2 regions of the Paenibacillus sp. FSL F4-0100 genome follow, and region 1 is predicted to be linked to the other one. Evidence: predicted binding sites of a transcription regulator. Region 1 holds the regulator's gene; the other holds the start of a gene.

What was found. Region 1 encodes Rex, which represses fermentation and respiration genes when NADH is low (regulators of the CRP and FNR family bind a similar motif). Its sites were predicted from a motif close to TTGTGAAATATTTCACAA; they were not measured.
Region 2: the regulator Rex is predicted to act here: its motif matches at 9,454-9,471, upstream of nirB (nitrite reductase large subunit NirB).

The regions. Positions count from the first base shown of each region.
Region 1 covers NZ_CP150303.1:2,687,500-2,698,522, forward strand. Annotated here, with positions in the region: gene MHH48_RS11995 (biotin--[acetyl-CoA-carboxylase] ligase) at 1-670, shown strand, start outside; gene panB (3-methyl-2-oxobutanoate hydroxymethyltransferase) at 971-1,858, shown strand; gene panC (pantoate--beta-alanine ligase) at 1,855-2,745, shown strand; gene panD (aspartate 1-decarboxylase) at 2,738-3,121, shown strand; gene MHH48_RS12015 (hypothetical protein) at 3,243-3,872, shown strand; gene dinG (ATP-dependent DNA helicase DinG) at 4,044-6,920, shown strand; gene MHH48_RS12025 (redox-sensing transcriptional repressor Rex) at 6,993-7,658, shown strand; gene MHH48_RS12030 (amidohydrolase) at 7,633-8,934, shown strand; gene MHH48_RS12035 (DUF5590 domain-containing protein) at 8,966-9,484, shown strand; gene MHH48_RS12040 (hypothetical protein) at 9,749-10,282, shown strand; gene MHH48_RS12045 (AAA family ATPase) at 10,275-11,023, shown strand, end outside.
Region 2 covers NZ_CP150303.1:2,512,072-2,523,094, forward strand. Annotated here, with positions in the region: gene MHH48_RS11050 (VTT domain-containing protein) at 1-366, opposite strand, end outside; gene MHH48_RS11055 (TerC family protein) at 884-1,585, shown strand; gene MHH48_RS11060 (hypothetical protein) at 1,678-1,992, shown strand; gene MHH48_RS11065 (AraC family transcriptional regulator) at 2,094-2,912, opposite strand; gene MHH48_RS11070 (Gfo/Idh/MocA family oxidoreductase) at 3,053-4,153, shown strand; gene MHH48_RS11075 (Gfo/Idh/MocA family oxidoreductase) at 4,326-5,411, shown strand; gene MHH48_RS11080 (sugar phosphate isomerase/epimerase) at 5,469-6,437, shown strand; gene MHH48_RS11085 (ThuA domain-containing protein) at 6,481-7,203, shown strand; gene MHH48_RS11090 (uracil-DNA glycosylase) at 7,381-8,049, shown strand; gene MHH48_RS11095 (helix-turn-helix domain-containing protein) at 8,197-8,517, shown strand; gene MHH48_RS11100 (hypothetical protein) at 8,701-9,378, shown strand; gene nirB (nitrite reductase large subunit NirB) at 9,557-11,023, shown strand, end outside.

The sequences.
Region 1 (11,023 bases):
GGAAGAAGGGGCAACCGAAGGCACGCTTGTGATCTCGGAAGAGCAGACGGGCGGCCGCGGGAGAATGGGAAGGAAATTCCACTCCCCGAGAGGCAAAGGCATATGGATGAGCCTGGTGCTCAGACCGAAGCAACCTCTGCATTTAACCCAGCAGCTCACCTTGTTGACAGGCGTAGCGGTATGCCGTGCGATCACGAAGTGCGCCGGTGTGCAGACCGATATCAAATGGCCAAATGACATTCTGTTTCAAGGCAAAAAGGTGTGCGGCATTCTGCTGGAGTCTGCAACAGAAGACGAAAGGGTGCGCTACTGCATTGCCGGTATCGGCATCAGCGCCAATCTGAAAGAGTCGGATTTTCCGGAGGAGCTGCGCGGCGTGGCGACTTCGATTCGCATGGCTGGCGGAGCAGCCGTCAATCGGACAGAGCTGATCCAGTCCATCATGGCGGAGATGGAGGTTTTATATGAATTGTACAACGAGCAGGGCTTCGAGCCTATAGCCTCTCTCTGGGAAGCTTTATCCGGCACGGTGGGCAGGGAAGTTCAAGTGCAGACGGCCCTTGACCGTTTTAGCGGGATTGCCACAGGACTCAACCGAGATGGTGCGCTGCTGGTCCGCAATCAAGATGACGAGCTGATCCCCGTATATTCCGGTGAAATTCTTTTTTAATACCAGGTAAATGAAACATGGTGAAATCGTAGTTGGATTTTGTTATACTATGACCAAGAGGCGGTATCGCCATGAGCGAATTGCACTCTACAGCAAGTGGTATTGAACAGCATTATTTTTTTAGAACACCTTCATAACTGTTATGCCGGTTACGTTGGATTCTGCTCTGAGCCGAAAGGACCGAGACAGAAGGGACGATCGCGAGTGACTCTTTTTTGCCTTTCGGACTTTTTAGCAAGTATGTGCTAAAAGGTTTTTTTATTGTGTCTAACTTATTTACACAAAGGAGGCTGTGTCACAATGGCAGGCAAACAACCACTGAACATCGTGAAGATGAAGAACATGAAGAAGAAGGGTGTACCGATCACCATGCTGACCGCGTACGATTATCCTTCCGCCAAGCTGGCGGAGGAAGCGGATATTGATATGATATTGGTAGGCGATTCCCTCGGCAATGTCGTGCTCGGCTATAACTCCACAATTCCGGTAACGCTGGACGACATGGTATACCATACCCGTGCCGTCGCTCGTGGAGCGGAAGAAACTTTTCTCGTAGCGGATATGCCGTTTATGACCTATCACGGAGATATTGATGAAAGTCTGCGCGGGGTGCGGAGATTGATGCAGGAAGGTCATGCGCATGCCGTGAAAATGGAGGGCGGCGAAGAAATCGCCGGCACCGTGAAACGGATCGTACAATCCGGCGTACCGGTACTGGGTCATATCGGGCTGACGCCTCAGTCGGTGAATCAAATTGGAGGCTACCGGATCCAAGGCAAGGATGCCCAGGACGCGCAGCGGCTCATGAATGATGCAAAGGCACTTGAAGCGGCTGGAGCATTCGCAATTGTATTGGAGCTGGTTACAGAAGAGGCTGCGGCGGAAATATCTAAAGCGCTGAGCATACCGACGATTGGCATCGGAGCGGGACGTTACTGCGACGGTCAGGTTCTGGTATTCCATGATTTAATCAAATATGCGTCTCCCTATCGGGACAAACGCTTCGTGAAAACATACGCTGATGTAGGCTCCGTCATCCGTGAAGGCATTACGCAGTATGTGAAGGAAGTGAAGGACCGCTCATTCCCGGCAGAGGAGCATGTCTTCAAGTCCGAGAATCATGAGGCTTCCGAAACGACAACAACATTATATGGAAGCAAAAAGGAAAAGGTGGGCACGACATCATGAAAGTGATTCGCACCATTGCGGAATTAAGATCAGAACTTAAGGACCGCTGGGAATCCGGCAGTGGTTCGGTAGGACTTGTGCCTACGATGGGTTATTTGCATGAAGGACACGCCAGCCTGATGCGTAAGGCGCGAGAAATGGCAGGTACGGTGGTTGTCAGTATCTTTGTCAATCCGATTCAATTCGGACCGGGTGAGGATTATGAGACCTATCCCCGAGATGAGGCACGCGATCTGGCGTTGGCGGAATCCGAAGGGGTGAATGTGGTTTTTATTCCCACGGTTCAGGAAATGTATCCCCAGCCGACCAAAACCAAAATCGCTGTATCGGAAATTACGTCTTTGTTGTGCGGGGCCTCCCGTCCCGGGCATTTTGACGGTGTTACCACGGTTGTTAACAAATTGTTTAATATCGTAAAACCTGACTATGCTTTCTTCGGAATGAAGGATGCCCAGCAGGTAGCCGTCATTGAGCAAATGGTTCAAGATTTGAACATGGACGTAACCATCGTGCCTTGTCCGATCATCCGCGAATCTGACGGCCTTGCTCTAAGCTCACGCAACGTATATTTGAAGCCGGAAGAGCGGGAAGAGGCACTTGTGCTGTCGGGCTCTTTGCGGACCGCTCAGGAGATGATCCAGCAGGGACAAGCGACAACGGCAGGAGAGATCCGTGTTCATCTTCGGGATTCTATATCCCAGTCCCCGCTCGCTGATATTGATTATGCAGAATTGCTCACTTTCCCGGAACTTGTTCCCGTGGAAGATTCATATCGCATTGCGGATGAAGGCAGAACCGTCATTATGGCGCTGGCCGTACGATTTGGCCGCACCCGTCTCATTGACAATGCGTTACTTCAACCAAAAGTAGGGGGATCCCATGTTTAGAACAATGATGAAATCCAAAATCCACCGCGCAACGGTGACGGAAGCCAATCTGAACTATGTGGGCAGCATTACCATTGATGAGGATCTAATGGAGGCTGCAGACCTTTTGGAGAATGAAAAAGTTCAAATCGTGAACAATAACAATGGCGCCCGTTTGGAAACGTACGTGATCAAAGGCGAACGCGGCAGTGGCGTGATTTGTCTGAACGGGGCAGCTGCAAGGCTTGTACAGCCTGGCGACAACGTCATTATCATTTCTTATGCCATGATGTCTAAAGAGGAATACGACAATCATACCCCAACGGTTGTGATCGTTGACGAAATGAATAAGCCGGTTAACACGGAATATCGTGAGGTTCACGCCGCGGTTCTCTAAATGGTCTCCTAAGAGCCAAAATGTGTCGGGACCTTAAAGGGATGAAAAGACCGACTTCTACAGAAAATGAGTTCAGGTCGACGCACTGATCTCATTTTTCCGCTAAGGGTGGGATGCAGCTATGTTTCAACATGTATTCGCTGAAATGAACAACATGTTAGATGAAATTGTGAAGCATTACCCTTCTGCTCAAGGTCCCCAAAAACAGGCGCTGGTACAAAACTGGAACATGCTCAAAAGCATGAGCGAGGGCATTATCGAGGAATGGCTCCATTTTGAAGAGAAGATGGCTATCTTCCGCGAGAGTGCCGCCTCACCTCCTGTTTTTCCACCGACCGAAGCGCCTGAACTGCAGCTCGATGCATTCATTCGCGGCCAAGGTTATTACAAGTTGTTGATGTTCCAGCCGGCTATACAGCAATTTGAAGTGGCCGCCACGGTATTTCCGGATAGCCTTCTGATCAAGCTGTATATTGCGATGTCCCATCTTTATTTGGGGCAAACCATACCAGCGTCCGATGTATTGGTGTCCATCCTGCCCCTGGCAGACAACAAGAAGATGCGAGCGATGATTTACAACGCGCTTGGATGCATCGAGGTGTTGAATGGACAACAAGGGAAAGCCGAGGAGCATTTTGCACTGGCGATTCACAGCGACCCGACACTTCCTGACCCCATTATCAATTTGGAGGTCTGCAAGCAGAATCGCGGTGAGCTCCAGTACGGCAGCCAATTGATCTCTTTGCTGTAGAAATCAAGCCATTACAAGAAGCGATGCCAGAGCTCATTACTGAGACTTTGGTATCGCTTCTTGCCGTATGGAGCGATGGAGGAGAAACGGGGGATTTTTTACCCGGAATGTTCAAAACCCGCAACTTCTGGTATGCTGTTAATTAGTCTGGAGGAAAGGGATTTTATCGAAATGAAATTTGCCGTATTGGATTTTGAAACCACGGGCAACCAGTCAGCAGATGAGATCATTCAGGTTGGACTGGCCATCATCGAAGAGGATCGAAGCATCTCCCGCGTATACGGCACCTATGTCAATCCCGGGATTCCGATCCCTCCTTTTATTACCGGTTTGACCGGCATTTCCGACAGTGATGTAGCGGATGCTCCGTCATTGGAAGAAATGATGATGGAACTCGTGCCCATGCTCGACGATGTCGTATTGGTTGGGCATAATGTCGCTTTTGATTTTAACTTTTTGCAAAATGCACTCGATCGCTGCGGCTATTTACCGTTCAGCGGCCGAATTCTAGATACGATGCACTTCTTAAAAATATGTTTTCCCTCGCTGCCTTCTTATCAGCTCGGGATGGTCTCTTCTCATTTCGGTCTGGAGCATGACCGTCCGCATCAGGCGGACAGCGATGCGCTTGCCACGGCCTATGCGCTGCTGAAATGCCTGGAGGAGATCGATGAGCTTCCTCTCCTTACCGTGCAGCGGTTAAGCGACCTGTTTGCCGACGAGGACAGCGACTTGGCCTGGTTCTTTGACGGCATCCGTGCTGACAGGGAGTTCCAGGCTGTACAAGCCGGAGACACCCATACGTACTATCGTCAATTTGCCCTGGCCGTTGACGATTGGAACGATATTGCGCCTGCCAGGGATGAGTCGGAGCCTAATCCGCTGGCGGATGTAAGCTTTGAGCAATACATGAATGATGTCCGTGAACGTCTAAAGGAAACGCTGCCTCATTATGAGAGCAGGGATGCCCAGGACATGATGTTTCAGGAAGTGATGCAGGCCCTCGATGACAATAAACATTTATTGATCGAAGCCGGCACGGGAACAGGCAAATCCCTCGGGTATTTGCTGCCGTCGATTTATCAAAGCGTGAAGCAGGAACAGAAGGTTATGGTGAGCACGCATACAATCAACCTTCAAGAACAGCTGCGTGACCGGGATATTCCCCTGCTCACCCAGGTTGTTCCTTTTCCTTTTAAAGCGGCTATTTTCAAGGGAAGAGGCCATTATTTGTGTTTGAGAAAATTTGAACATAAAATAAATAGAAGAGATTTTCATTCCCCGAAGGAAGATGTGATCACCGCGGCGCAGATGCTGGTCTGGCTGACCCAGACGGAGAACGGGGATGATGAAGAACTGAACTTTGGCGGTCGCGGAGGGGATTTCTGGGAGACGATCTCCAGTGATTCGGATTCCTGCCTTGGCCGTGCCTGCCCATGGTTCCGCAAATGCTACTATCACAGGGCCAAACATGAAGCGGGCATCGCGGATGTTGTCATTACGAACCATTCGAAGCTGTTCACTGACGTAAAAGCGAATCATCAGCTGCTTCCGAGTTATGAGCGTCTCGTCATTGATGAAGCGCATCATCTGGAGGACGTCGCTGGCAAGCACCTTGGCTTGCAGATGAAATATTTTTCGGTGGTCCATACGTTGACTCGTATGTACAAAGACAGCCGCAGCGGTCAGCTTCCGGCTCTTCGCCAGCTGCTGCAAGCATCATCGCATGAGAAGGCTGTCGAGTGGTCCTCCATCATAGACCGGATTTATCCGGATCTGATCACCGCAAAAGAGAATTGGGACCGGCTCAGCGATCAATTGTTCGGACTGCTTCCGGAACGCGGAGACGCGACTCCGGGGGATGCCGGTCAATTCTCGCTTCGCTTATCGCCTCTGAAGAAGCCGAAGGATTGGGATTCGCTGGCCGAGTTGGAGCATCAAATTCATGTGACGCTGGGCGATGTCGTTCGCAAGGGTGACAAGCTGATCGCCGAGATGAAGGAAGATCTGGACGACTACAGCGCGGACAGTTTGTTAACAGACCTATCGGGTCTGTTTAAGGACCTGGCCGCACACCGCGAGGACCTGAGGTCCTTCATGGCTCTGAATGATGAAGGCACGGTATACTGGATGGAGGCTAACGGGAATTTTCGCGGCAAATCGCTGCAGCTTTATGCAGTGCCTGTCGATGTTAGCACCCACTTGAAGGAATTGTTTTTTGACAAGAAACAAAGCGTGATCCTGACATCGGCGACCTTGTCGGTGGATAAATCGTTTCAGTTCATGATCGAGAACTTGGGTCTTCAGGAAGCGGCAGATAGCGGCAACCTGAACACGGTTCTGCTGCCGTCCCCGTTTAATTACAGGGAGCAGGCCCTCCTTGTCGTGCCGCGCGATTTTCCGAGCGTGAAGGGCTCGGTCGGGGATGCACTCTTTGTGAATACACTTGTGCAATCATTGGCCGATACGGCAATCGCTACGCATGGCCGCATGCTTGTGCTGTTCACTTCGTACCGCATGCTGCGTCAGGTTCACGAGCCGTTGAAGGAGGCGCTGGCATCCAGCGATATTACGGTACTGGGACAAGGGATGGACGGAACCAGCCGTACCAAGTTAATCCGGAGATTCCAGGATAGCAGCGCTTCGGTCCTGCTGGGTACGAGCTCCTTCTGGGAAGGGGTAGACATACCTGGTGAGGCGCTCACTTGCCTCGCGATCGTCCGGCTGCCGTTCCAGCCGCCGAATCATCCCTTGGTCGAAGCCAAGAGCGAATTGCTGCAGCAGCAGAAGAAGAACCCGTTCATGAAACTTTCGGTTCCGCAAGCGGTCATTCGCTTCAAACAGGGATTTGGCCGACTGGTGCGGACCGCGCAAGATAAGGGGATTGTCATTGTCTACGATACCCGGGTCATTGAATCCTATTACGGGAAATATTTCTTATATTCTTTGCCGGGGCCGAAGATGGAGCACATGCCGACAGAGGGGATCGTTCCCCGAATTTCGGAATGGCTGCAGGAAGAGGCAGGCATAGAGAACCAAGCTGAATAAAAGTGAAACAATGAACGAAATGATCTGTCACAAAAAAATGTAGTTATTAACCTATTATTAGGGGGAGCATGAATGAAATCGGAAAAAATTTCGGAAGCCGTGGTCCGCAGATTGCCTGTATACTTGCGCTATTTGAATGAGCTTCAGAAAAGGGAGGTCTCCACGGTTTCCTCCCAGGAACTGGGACAAAAACTGGACCTCAATCCTGCTCAAATTCGTAAGGACCTAGCGTATTTCGGTGATTTTGGACGGAAAGGGATCGGATATGACGTATCTTATCTGATCGAGAAAATTCGCCAGATTCTAAAGCTGGACCAGAAGATCAATGTCGCATTGATTGGGGCCGGTAATCTTGGACATGCATTATCGAATTACAATGCATTTCTAAAGGACAATATGAAGATTGTGGCGGTTTTCGATTCGTATTCTCCCAAAGTTGGTATGAAAATTAACAATTTGGTCGTACAGCCGATGGAGGAACTGGAGAAGACGGTTCATGAGTACGGCATTCGTATCGGGATAATCACCGTTCCGGATTTTGAAGCGCAGAATGTAGCCAATCAGCTTATCGCCGCAGGCATCGAGGCTATCCTGAATTTTGCGCCAACCATCCTGAAAGCCCCATCCCATATCCGGATTCATACGGCTGATTTCACTACGGATTTGCAGAGTTTGGCCTATTATTTGGATAACGGCAAGGAGGATGCAGCACATGACGACAACGAAGTGGATGGTTAAGAACGGAACGTTTGCGGTACTAGAGGAAGGGAGATCCGTGCTACGCGGATATATGGTTGTGGAGAATGACCGGATAACCTATCTGGGTGAAGAAGAGCCAACCGTCCAAGAGGGAATAGAAGTTATCGATGGAACTCATCTGTTTTTCCTACCGGGGTTAGTGAACACGCACGGACATGCGGCGATGTCCCTGCTCCGCGGTTATGGCGACGATCTGGCACTGCAGGTATGGCTTCAGGAAAAAATGTGGCCTATGGAAGCCAAATTCACGGCCGACGATGTATACTGGGGAACCGCACTCTCCGTGCTGGAGATGATCAAAGGCGGAACCACGACATTTGTGGATATGTATGATCATATGGATCAGGTTGCCAAGGTTGTGCAGGACTCAGGAATGCGCGGCGTTCTAATGCGCGGCGTCATCGGATTATGTCCGCCTGAGGTGCAGCAGCAGAAGCTGGATGAGGCGGTGGCATTCGCGAAAGACTGGCATGGCAAGGCTGACGGGAGAATTACGACGATGATTTCACCGCATGCACCTTATACGTGCCCCCCGGATTTCATCGAAAAATTCGTTCAGGCATCGCATGATTTGAATCTGCCTTTGCATACGCATATGTCCGAAACGGAAACGGAAGTAGCTCAGAATGTAAAAGACTACGGACTTCGCCCTGTTGCCCATTTGGAGAAGCTTGGCATGTTCTCCCGGCCAACGCTGCTTGCGCATGCCGTCCATCTGACCGATGAAGAAATCGAAATCCTGGCCAAGCATCAAGTTATGGTGTCGCATAATCCAGGAAGCAATTTGAAGCTTGCCAGCGGCATTGCACGCGTGCCTGCACTGCTGAAAGCTGGGGTCACCGTGTCATTGGGTACCGATGGACCTGCGAGCAATAATAATCTGGATATGTTTGAAGAGATGCGACTGGCTGCACTGATCCATAAAGGTGTAAGTGGGGACCCAACAGCCATTCCAGCATCCGAAGCGCTTCGGATGGGAACAGAGTATGGAGCCCGATCGGCGTTCCTTGAGGATATCGGCACACTTGCGGTAGGAATGAAAGCAGATATGATCGCACTGAACACGGATCAAGCGCACTTCCTTCCACGGACCGATTATATTTCACACGCTATCTACTCAGCCAGTGCGAAGGATGTAGAGCATGTATGGGTTGACGGCAAGCAGGTAGTGAAGAATGGCGCGAGTCTTACCCTCGATGAGGAACGTATCCGCCGGGAAGCGCAGCGTGCATTTGAGCGTCTTACAACCCTCTAGGGAATAATCAAGGGGAGCGAGGAAGACGGATTTGAAGAAAAAAACGAAGTGGATTTTGCTGAGTGTGTCCAGCGTGCTGCTGTTGCTGCTTGGTTTACAGCTCTATTATTCATATGTTATGAAAGATACTTGGAATGAAGAAAGAATGGCAATTGTTGCCGCGAAGCAGCATGGCCAATTGGTTACGTCCGGGAAGACCTATAAATCGGTGTGGGGCGAGGATAATAACTATTGGGTGGTAAGCGGGAAGGATCAAGACAATCAAGATCGTATGGTATGGGTGAAATTTACGGATGACAACGTACCTGTTGAAGGTGCTGACGCTGTCCAGTCCGTTTTATTGAAAACGGGAATGTCAGAAGCCCAGATGCGGGATCAGATCTATAACGAATTGCCTGGAGTGGAAATTAAGCGGTTGCTGCCTGGAATGTATGAGGGCGAGTATGCATGGCAGCTGCAGTATGAACACAACGGTCAGCGCGGCTATCGGTTTTATCGTTTTCAAGATGGTAACACTATCGGAAATGACATTATTCTTCCAAATCAATAAAAATACAGAAAGAGAGGCGCCCTTTAAAATCCATAGGGTGCCTCTCTTTTTCTCCAACATGTAAGCGCATTCAGAAAAAATATGGAAAAACTGTTCTAAATATTTTCACAGACATGCATGAAAAAGTATATAAGATGTGATATACTCGTACTTGTACAAAACGAGCATATAAATTACATGCATCGCAATATATCGTTGTTATATGTACTATTGTGTCACAAAATGATAGACAAAATTTCATATAGGAAATGAAGGAGGAACTTCATGAAACTACGCATTGTACCTATCATGCTGACTGTCGTGATCTCAGCATCGGTTCTCTTTGGCGGATGGTTTCTGTATCGGCAGATGGCTTTGCAAAATCCGCTGGCAAATGTTGTGTCGCAATATGACGGCGTGAAGGATTCTCATATAGATATTAAACAGAATACCGTTACTTTGAATCTCGATTTGGCTCCAGATACAAATTTACAAGGTTTGGTTCAGCATATTAAGAAGGAAGGCAAGTCTGTGATTGGCAAGCGGGAATTGAAAATCCAGGTGGAGGACCATTCCTCGGAAGCACTGGATCAATGGTGGGAGAAGGCCATGCTCTCAGTCGCCGAAGCAATGGATAATAAGCAGTATACTGATATTCAATCATCGCTCGAGCAGCTTGCTGCCCAGTCTCCGAATTTGAAAGCAAAAGCAACCATCGATGACACCAATGTCTATGTCAGCTTGTCAGACGGCAAGTCTGGTAAATTTATAATCTTGCCGCGTCAGCCTGGCAGCATGGAGGTGTGGAATCATGCCTAAATTAGCTAAAGAAATCATGTTAGGCTTTATTCCCGTATTACTGGTATTCCTTGTATTTGTCGGTGTGAACATCGTGCCCTTGCTCATCGCTGCAGGACTTGTAGGCGGCTTGTTGTTTATCGCTAAAATGAAAGGCGGTATTGCTGTAGGCGCAGGGAATGAGCGCAAGCGGAAAAAGAGCGGACCTGCCAAGCTGACGTTCGAAGAAATCGGCGGGCAGGATAATGCTAAACAAGAACTGCGAGAAGCATTGGATTTTCTGATTCGTCATGAAGACATTAAGAAATTCGGCATTCGTCCATTGAAAGGCATTCTCCTAACCGGGCCTCCGGGAACAGGGAAGACGTTGATGGCGAAAGCCGCTGCCCATTATACGGATTCGATCTTTGTTGCTGCATCCGGCAGTGAATTTGTTGAGATGTACGTCGGTGTTGGTGCGGGGCGCATCCGGGATTTGTTTAAGGATGCCCGGAATCGTGCGACAAAAGAAAACAAACAAAACGCCATCATCTTCATCGATGAGATCGATGTCATTGGCGGTAAACGCGAAGGCGGCCAGCAGCGCGAGTATGACCAGACGCTGAATCAGCTGCTAACCGAGATGGATGGCATCTATTCACAGGATACTCCTCGCATTCTGGTTATCGCCGCAACAAACCGGAAAGAAATGCTGGATAGCGCACTGCTGCGTCCAGGCCGATTCGACCGTCATATTCAAGTAGATCTTCCGGATAAGAAGGG
Region 2 (11,023 bases), 180 kb from region 1:
GAGCAGGATCGACTGAAAGGGGCGCCGTTCGACCACGGCTGTAAACCTATTGACAGCCGCATATTTACTGAGCAGTCGCCTGCCGGGCTCCTGGTACAAGGACCGTACAGCCGCATACAGGATGACGGCCGCTATCGTGGTTCCGAACCACGAAATGGCAGCAGCCCAGACGGTTCCATATGCATAGCCAAGAATAGCGATGATGACTTTGTAGGGTGCAATGGGAAATAAGGCAAGCAGGGTTGCCAGTAGGATCATCAGGTAGAGTGGGGGATTTCCTCCTAACCAGTCCATGATTTCTTGTCGGTATGCAAAAGCCAGCGTCAGTGCTGTTGTATAAATTGCGGGTATGATCCATCTCTTCATGAAGAATCCTCACTTTGCGAAATTCAACCAGAATAGCACCATGATAGCAAAAAAACAGGAATACTGCCCACATTTGAGACAGCTAAGCATCGTATCTAGGGTGGAAAAAATTGAATATACAAGCGATTTTTCATATGTTATAATATGTCCAACCGAATAGTTCCCAAAGGGGAGTAGCTTCATAAGAAAACCTTCTATCGTGGCCTTTTCAAGGATGAGCGACCGCGATTCAAAGGTAGGTTTTCTTGCGATATAGAATTTTATGGGCTCACTGAAAACTTATAAATTCTATATCGTAAGTAAAGTCGTCATTACGGGATTAACTATCCCCGGCTTTATTGGCAACGATTATGTTGTTTAGCGAGACCTTTGCCTGATTTATTTATGAATGAGGTGGAGGTCTATTTTTGCGTCCAAAAAACGCTGTAGACCTTATTAACTAAGGCAACAGCGTTTTTTTTGGATGGAGGACATCGGTAGGTAAATCTAAAGAGAATGAAGAAAGGATGGGAGAAACATGGATTTGATGTCGATGGAATTTTGGACGGCGCTGCTATCAATTGTCCTCATTGACCTTGTGTTGGCAGGCGATAACGCGATTGTTATCGGGCTTGCCGCTCGTAATGTCCAGAAAGCGGACCAGAAGAAGGTCATCCTGTGGGGTACCGTCGGAGCGATTATCATTCGTATCGTGGCCACCCTCCTCGTTGTACAGCTCTTAATGATCCCTGGCTTACGCTTGATCGGTGGGTTTGCTCTGTTGTGGATTGCCTACAAGCTGATAGTGGATGAGAAGCAGCATGAAATTTCCGCTGGCAACCAGATGTGGGCGGCAATCCGTACGATTATTATTGCGGATGCGATGATGGGACTGGATAACGTGCTTGCTGTAGCTGGCGCTGCTGGGGAAAGCTTCATGCTGGTTATTATCGGACTTGCGATTTCGGTTCCAATTATGGTGTGGGGCAGTACCATTATCCTGAAGTTGACGGATCGCTTTCCAATTATCATTACGATCGGTGCTGCGGTGTTAGCCTGGACCGCATCAAAGATGATTGTGGAAGAGCCGATGATTCACAGCTGGTTTGCCAATGGCGTTCTGAAGTATGGTTTTGAAATTCTCGTTATCGCCATAATCATCAGTCTTGGAACTTGGATGAAGAAGAAGAATGACCAAAAAGCGAAGAGCAACCCGATACAGGTCAAGATGGTTGACTAGTTTAGACTTTGTCTGAGCTCAAAGTAAACGGTATAATGTCTTCATGAACGAAGAGAGCGCCGAAGCCCTTTTCGCATGAGGAGGGGTAATACATGGAATTCACGGAAAAATCCGTAGAAGAACGGATTGCGGAGTCGTACCGTCAGGACGAGGATATGATGATCCTCGTGTTTGCCCAGTGGTGTGTGAATCACGGACTGGACCCAGCGGAACTGTACCGTAAGGCATATCCGAATCAGCCGGATAATGAGCGGCTGGCGCGGGTGCTGGAATTAACGGTGCCCAAGGAAGAAGCTGGTGAAATACCGGATCAGACCCTACTTGGTGTCCTGTCGTTATTTGGTAATGAAGACTTGGCTATCGTTGTAGCCGAGGCAGCGGCCACGCTAGGCCCTGATAAGAAGTAAATGTGGAATCATGGCATATCTTACATGTGATTCAAGAGAGAAGCGGGGCGACCAAGGAAAAACCTTGGTCGACCCGCTTTTTATCCCACAGATAGGACGGCTCAATTTGACGTTCGACTGGCCATGCGGAATTGTTTAGGCGAAACGCCGAATCGGGAGCGAAAAACGCGGTGAAAATAAGTATAGTTGGCAAAGCCGGAAGTTTCGGCGACATCCTCCAGCGAGAGAGGGCTGAACACAATTCGTTCCTTGGCCATGCTCAGGCGAACGTCCATGGTGTATTGCATGATGGTAGTGCCAAACGCTTCTTTGAACAGATGAACTGCCCGGGAGACACTGATGCCGACATGGGCAGCGACATCCTCCAGCTTGAACATCGAGGAGGCATTCTCTTCAATGTAATTTTTCATGCGGTAGGCTAAATACGTCTTGGGCGTGGTCGATGGCTGCTCCGATAACAGGCGATCCACTTCGAGGCACAGAATCCGTACCGTGTAATCCGAAATCTCCGGATAAGGATCCGATACACGACGCTGCTCCAGCAGAATTTGCCGAAACAGACTCAGGTAACGCTCTTCCAGTGGAACCCGAATTTTGGTTGGGCGTTTCTTGGAATTCCACCACGCGTCAGCCCATGCCCCCTTAAAGAAAATATGGTAATCTCCGCTTTCGATGGTTAATTCACCCAAAGCGTTATATTCGTCATCTATTCGTAGTTCATAGGGTTGTCCTGGCGTGAAGATTAACAGATCCCCTGCCTCAACGAGTGACAGCTTGTCATCAATTTTGGCACGGCATTTGCCGTCGGTCTGCCATCGCATTAAGTAGGTATCGAAACCGTCAGCCAGGGACATCTTGAAAGGTTTACGATGAAATGAGAAATCCGCTGCTACGACTTGGTTGGAAAGATTTGAATCCATTGCTAAAGTCCCCTTTGAAGAATAAGAAAATAATGACCAGATTGTTCATGTTTTAATCATATTCTTCATTTTAAACGAAAGCATAAAAGAATACCATGGTACTAGTCCGAGCACATCTAAACACTCAAGGAGTGACAGCGATGAAAAAAATGAAAGCAGGTATAATTGGCTGCGGAACCATCAGCGGCGTATACTTCACGAACTTAAAGAACAGCCCTTGGGTTGAAGTCGTGGCATGTGCTGACCTTATTCCGGACAACGCAAAGAAAAAGGCCGAAGAGTTCAACATCCCGAACGTGTATACCGTCCAGGAGATGCTTGCACAGACTGACATTGAGTTTATTATTAATCTGACCATTCCGGCCAGCCACGCCAATGTGGATATCGCTTCCCTGGAAGCAGGAAAGCATGTGTACAGTGAAAAGCCGCTGGCGATTACCCTTGAGGAAGCTCGCCGTGTGCTAAATATGGCGGATCAAAAAGGACTTCGCGTAGGCTCCGCACCCGATACGTTTTTGGGCTCCGGCGTACAGACGGCTAAAGCCGCTATCGAATCCGGGCTGATCGGCAGACCTGTTGCCGCAACGGCGTTTATGATGGGTTCAGGACCGGAAGCTTGGCATCCTAATCCTGAATTTTTTTACGCGTCGGGTGGAGGTCCAATGATGGATATGGGTCCTTATTATGTATCGGCCCTGGTAGAGCTGCTTGGTCCTGCAAGCCGGATCAGCGCATCCACAGGCATCCAGATTCCAGACCGCGCCATCGGCTCTGGCCCGCGCCAAGGACAACCGATCACGGTTCAGACTCCAACGCATTTGGCAGGAACGCTGGATTTTGAGAACGGTGCCATTGCAACCATGATTACCAGTTTTGATATCTTTGGCGGATCGAATCTGCCTTGGATCGAAATCTATGGCACGCAGGGAAGCCTGAGTCTCGGGGATCCAAACTTCTTTAACGGCGAAGTGAAGCTCCGGAAGCACGGCTCCGATGAATGGGAGCTGCTTGACCCTGCATTTGAATGCGGGAAGAACGAGCGGGGGCTCGGTATCAACGATATGATCCAATCGATTCATGAGCAGAAGGACCATCGCGTCAGTGCCCGTCTGGCATACCACGTGCTGGAGATTATGCAGTCGTTCCAGCAGTCTTCGCTGGAGGGCAGACATATCGTTCTGCAAAGCACATACCGCTACGGCAAACTTCCGGCGCCGCAGCAGATAAACAAGGTGGAGTAGCGAACTGGCAGCCCGGTTCATATTCTTGTACACTGGTTATGAACGACATGCAAACCAGCTTCTGACGGATCTGACAGGATGATGAGTTCTTGGCTAGGATCCGCATGAAAGCGTTGCACTAATATTTGGAGAGTTTTCAAAATGATCAAATGCCTATGGGGAGGAAATGGACATGTCGAAAACATTGAAGATCGGAATTATCGGTTGCGGGGGAATCGCCAATGGCAAGCATATGCCGAGCTTGAAGAAGCAGGCGCAGGCCCAATTGGTAGCTTTTTGCGACATCGCCTTAGAACGCGCGCAGAAGGCGGCTGCCGAATACGGGGTTGAAGGCGCAAAAGTATACACGGATTTCAGAGAACTGCTGCAAGACGGCAGCATCGATGTCATTCATGTGTGTACGCCGAACGATTCGCACTCCGAAATTACCGTTGCATCCTTGGAAGCCGGGAAGCACGTGATGTGCGAAAAACCAATGGCGAAAACCGTTTCCGAAGCCAAAGCCATGCTGGACGCCGCTAAGCGTACAGGAAAAAAACTTACCATCGGTTACAACAACCGTTTCCGTGATGATAGCATGTATCTGAAAGAGGTCTGCGAGGAAGGCGAGCTGGGCGAGATCTACTACGGTAAAGCACTAGCTGTTCGCCGCCGTGCCGTTCCGACCTGGGGCGTATTCCTTGACGAAGAGAAGCAAGGCGGAGGTCCGTTGATCGATATCGGCACCCATGCACTGGATTTAACCTTGTGGTTGATGGACAACTATAAGCCGAAGAGCGTGCTTGGATCCACGTTCCATAAACTGGGTCAACGCGAGAATGCGGCGAATGCGTTCGGTCCTTGGGATCCGAAGGAGTTCAAGGTAGAGGATTCGGCATTCGGGTTCATCACGATGGAGAACGGCGCAACGATTATTCTGGAATCCAGCTGGGCTCTTAACGTCGTTGAGACGGGCGAAGCCAAAGCCGTCCTTGCGGGTACGGAAGGCGGAGCTGACATGAAGGACGGTTTGCGTATTAACGGCGAGAAAATGAGCAGATTGTATGAAACCAAAGTGGATTTGAATGCTGGCGGCGTCGCGTTCTATTCCGGTTCCAAGGAAAATGATGCGGACCGTGAAGCCAGAATGTGGCTGGAAGCCATTATTGAGGATAAGGATCCTGTGGTTAAACCGGAGCAAGCGTTTGTTGTAACGCAAATTCTGGAAGCGATCTATGAATCGGCGAAGACAGGAAAAGCGGTTTATTTCGATAACTAAATATTACATCATTACTAATACTCATTACTAATACTAAGGTAAACCAGGAGGTATACAATGAAATTAGGCGTATTTATGGTATTGCTGAGCGGACGTAAATTGGAGGATGCTTTGGACTATGTGGCATCCAAGGGGCTTAAAGCGGTTGAGATCGGAACAGGCGGTTATCCGGGTAATGCGCATTGCAACCCGGTCGAGCTGCTGGAGAATGAAACCGCGCTGAAGAACTTCAAAAATGCGGTGGAATCCCGTGGGTTGATTATTAGCGCACTGAGCTGCCACGGCAATCCGCTTCATCCGCAAAAAGCAATCGCGAAAGAGTTTCATGACACATACGTAAAAACGGTAGAACTTGCCGAGAAGCTTGAAGTACCTGTTGTTAACACATTCTCCGGCTGCCCAGGCGACCATGAGGATGCCAAATACCCGAACTGGCCCGTTGCGCCTTGGCCTAACGACTACCAAGAGATTCTGACTTGGCAATGGGATAACAAGGTCATTCCTTACTGGACCGAATGGGGTAAATTTGCCGCAGACCGCAATGTGAAGATTGGTTTGGAATTGCACGGCGGCTTCTCCGTTCATACGCCAGGCACGCTGCTCCGCTTGCGTGAAGCTGCAGGCGAAGTGATTGGGGCCAACCTGGATCCGAGTCATATGTGGTGGCAAGGGATTGATCCTGTTCAAGCGATTCAAATTTTGGGCCGTGAAGGGGCAATCCACCACTTCCACGCGAAGGATACAAGCATTGACCCGATCAACGTCAACAAGCACGGTCTGACCGATATGCAGTCTTATGCCAACATGCTGGATCGCGCATGGCAGTTCCGCAGCGTAGGCTATGGACATGATGTGAAGGAATGGGCGGATATGATGAGTGCCCTTCGTCTGGTTGGATATGATTATGTCGTAAGTATTGAACATGAAGATGGATTGATGTCCATCGAAGAAGGCTTCTCCAAAGCGGTGCAAAACCTTCAGCAAGTGCTGATCGAAGAGCCGCTTGGGGACATGTGGTGGGTCTAACAGCGTAGAGTAAGCCGAATAAGCAATTAGGGGGAACAGCAACATGCTTAACGTAACCATTTGGAATGAATTCGTGCACGAGAAAATCCATGACGAGGTTCGCAGCGTTTACCCGACAGGGATTCATACAGCATTGGCGGAGGGTCTGCAAAATCCGGATTTTGTCATCAGAACGGCAACGCTCGACCAGCCGGAGCATGGATTGACGGACGATGTACTGGATTCAACCGATGTGCTGTTGTGGTGGGGGCATATGGCTCATGACCAGGTTAGTGACGAAATCGTAAGCAAGGTCGTGAAGCGCGTGCAGGATGGGATGGGGCTGATCGTTCTTCATTCCGGACATTTTTCCAAGCCGTTCAAAGCGTTAATGGGTACGAGCTGCGATTTGAAATGGCGCGAAGCAGGGGAACAGGAAATTATTTGGAGCGTGAATCCAACGCATCCGATCGCGGCGGGAATTACAGGTCCGATCATCATCGAGCACGAGGAAATGTACGGGGAATTCTTCGATATTCCAGCCCCAGATGAGCTGGTATTTGTCAGCAATTTCGAAGGCGGCGAAGTATTCCGGAGCGGTTGCACGTTCAAGCGCGGTCATGGGAACATATTCTACTTCCGTCCGGGGCATGAGACCTATCCAACCTACTACAACCCCGAAGTGCTGAAAGTGATCACCAATGCGATTAACTGGGCTTATTCCACGGCAGGCAAGCAAACCTTCGGCAACAGTCAGCCGGTTCGTGCGCTTCCCGTTTTAGTCTAAGGCTATGAGCAGCATTTTTTAAAAAGCAATGAGTTCACGAGTCGTTCAGGGTGTAATCCTTGAGCGGCTCGTTTTATCGTTAATGATGAATGTTCACGGAAATGTTTTTGCCGGCTAGGGATAGAATATACCTAAGTATGGGGTATTGTATGATATACAAGAAGGGGGGCTGTACACATGAGTGAAGTACAAAGCGCACCTGTAGATCCCGCAACCATCGCCATATGCCAGGCCAAGCTGGTCCATCAACCCGTTGAGGGCTTCCTGCTCGGAAGAGGAGTCCGCTTCGCCAAAATTATGTTTATTGGAGAAGCACCCGGGGCCCATGAGGTTCTGGAAGGCTTACCTTTTGTAGGGCAGGCTGGACAAGAGATGAATGCCTACCTGGAACGCCTGAACCTGACCCGGGAGCAAGTGTATATTACCAGTGCCATGAGAAGCAGGCCTTATAAGGAAAAGGTAATCGTGAGGTCCTCGGGCGAGAGTATCATCAGCCGTTCCAATCGCACACCGACGAAGGCGGAAATATTGGCCCATGCACCTTTGCTTGATGAAGAGATCCGATGGGTTCGCCCGCACATTATCGCACCCATGGGAAATACGGCGCTGCACCGGTTAATCGGAAGCCATGAAACGGTGACATCGCTGCACGGCAAACTGATGGAGGGGCCGGTCCAGCAAGCAACCGATCCGGAGAATCCAGATAGGGGTTACATGTTCTCGGTGGAAACCTATAAGATATTCCCTCTATTCCATCCAGCGGCGGTACTGTATAATAGGAAATTATCCACTTGGATCGAGAAAGATTTGGATATTTTGGCTCGTATATTATGGGATAAGCGCTGATTTTATGGGAAAAAGGGGCTAGGTGGTTTTCAGTTTCTCGGAAATGTGCTAAAATGAAACATACTTACAATTCGTAAGTTTTCTAGATTTTTGATTAAGCTTATGAGTTTCTATAAACAAGGTGACTTCGTAAAGAGGTGAAGGGATATGGAAGTTACAAATGTTACGATGTGTCCCCGTTTTGAATCTGCATTTTCTTTTCTGGGCAAACGGTGGAACGGTTTGATTATTCAAACGTTGATGAGCGGGCCTAAGCGCTTTAAGGATATTTCGAATTTGATTCCGTCCATGAGCGATAAGATGCTCTCTGAGCGGATGAAGGATTTGGAATGCGAAGGCATTTTGATTCGTCATGTTTATCCGGAAACACCGGTACGTATTGAATATGAACTGACTGAAAAAGGCAAGGCACTTCGTCCGGTGATGGAGCAAATTTCATTCTGGGCGGAACAATGGGTCGAAAGATGAGTCATCTTAAGACTCCCCTTGATGATTAAACCCTGGCATGAGACATCCTCATTTCAGGGTTTTTTTTCTAAATGGAAGTATGATTCCTGTTTCTTTACGGCAAGAATAGGTGGACATGCACCAAGCGGACGCAGCTGCTATATGATGTAAATACCGAGAGCGGCATATCAAGGAGGCGAGCCCATGACCAAGCGAACGTATATCTCCCGTTTCCATTATGGACAAGAGGACATCTCAGAACTTGAAAACGCTTCATTAAAAGTGCTTCATATTTTTGAGAAGACCAAACGGATGCTGAGCCAGTATGTGCCGGATTCCTTGTGGTTAGCTGCGTCTGGAACAAGCCCGGAATCTGCAGAATCCGTTAGCCATAGCGGTGCCGATGCTGTTGATATCTTTCAGAAATGGGTCAAAGCCCCCGGCGGATGGAAGTTCATTGGTTATGAAACCGATCGATTTCATGCGTCCACCGGGCAGAATATAGGACGTACGGGAAGATTTCTGCAGATGATCATCTGGTCACTCTATGAGAAAATCGTAATGCTGCATCCTTTCCTTGGCAGCGAGCCGTTTTTTGACGGGGAAGAGCTGGATGTGATCGCAAATTATTTTGTGCCTACGTATATCAGCGCCGTACCGTTGGTGGAACAAGGAAAAGCCTTTAAGACTATTCAGGCGGGCATCGTTCTATATCAGGAGCATATCCAGGCACCTGCCGTCATTATGCAATCGGATCGAGGCTTATTGGAGGGGAACTGGATGACCGGGGTGAACCTGGACGCGAAGGGATTTGCCGGGATTCGCCCTTATTTGAAAGTTCCTAGCGGCGAACGAGCCTATATGGAAGCCGATATTATATAGAGAGCATGCCTCTTCATAACCTTGTTCGATGTGGACAGGGTTATTTGGCATTTTTATTTTAAATTTTAATGATTTATGTGAAATATATCACAAAAATTAATGCGATCAGACGATATAATTTGTGTGAAAGCAACGGAATACCACGATCTAGATAAATGTGTTGGGGAGGAATCAATCGATGTCCAATATAAAGAGAGAAAAGTTAGTTGTCATTGGCAACGGTATTGCCGGGATTAGTACGGTCGAGCAAATCATTAAATTGGGTGGGAATTTTGACATCACCGTCATTGGACAGGAGCCTCATCCGAATTATAACCGCATCATGCTGTCGTATGTGTTGGAAGGCAGCAAAACCTTGGATGATATTGTATTGAATGATTGGAAATGGTACGTGGATAACCACATCACTCTGCACACGGATGCCACTGTAACTGCCATCGATGGGGAACGCAAGGTCGTGACCGCCGACAACGGATTGACTGTGCCTTATGACAAAGTCATGATAGCAACGGGCTCGAAGCCCTTTATTTTACCCGTGCCGGGCAGTGACAAAGAAGGCGTTATCGGTTTCCGAAACATTGCCGATTGCACGCAGATGCTTCAAGCCGCTAAGGCGTACAAGAAAGCGGCTGTCATTGGCGGGGGACTTCTGGGTCTGGAAGCTGCCAAAGGATTGGTCAGCCTGGGCATGGAGGTGACGGTGGTTCATCTCATGCAGGATTTGATGGAGAGCCAGTTGGATTCGATGGCATCCGGCATGCTGAAAAGGGAGCTTGAACAGCAGGGCATCAATTTCTTATTAGGCAAACAAACAACCGAAATATTGGGAGATACCAGAGTTACGGGACTCCGCTTCAAGGATGGGGATGAGCTTGATGCCGACCTGGTGGTCATGGCAGTGGGCATCAGAGCGAACACCGAGATCGCTAAAGCGAGCGGGATCGAAGTGAACCGGGGAATCGTCGTTAATGATTATCTTCAGACTTCCTGGCCGGATGTGTATGCGGTCGGCGAATGCTGCGAGCATCGGGGCGCATGCTACGGCCTGGTTGCACCGTTGTTCGAGCAGGGACAGGTATTGGCGAAGCATCTATGTGGTGTGGAAGGCAAGCCTTACGAGGGAAGCATTGTATCGACGAAGTTGAAAATCAGCGGTGTGGATGTATTCTCTGCCGGAGAATTCATGGAGCAAGCCGAGCACTCGGTGATCACCGCAAAAGATGATTGGCGCAAGACCTATAAGAAAATATTAATTCGCGACAATATCATCGTTGGGGCGATATTGTTCGGAGATGTGAGCGATTCGGCAAGCCTTCAATCCATGATTCGAAAAAAGACAGCCATGACGGATGAGATTTACGATTCGATCATGGGTACTGACAGCGCAGGAACAGGAAATGGCAAGGCATTTTCACTGGAGAAGATGCCCGATGATGAAATCGTGTGCGGCTGCAACGGCGTAACCAAAAAAGCCATTGTGGATGCCATTACTCTACAGGGTTTTACGACAGTGGATGAGATTAAAGCTTGCACAGGAGCTACCCGCTCGTGTGGCGGCTGTAAACCTGTCGTGGAGCAAATACTCCAGAGCGTATTGGGCGATGGCTTTAAGGCGGCAGGCAAACAAGGCATATGCTCGTGCACA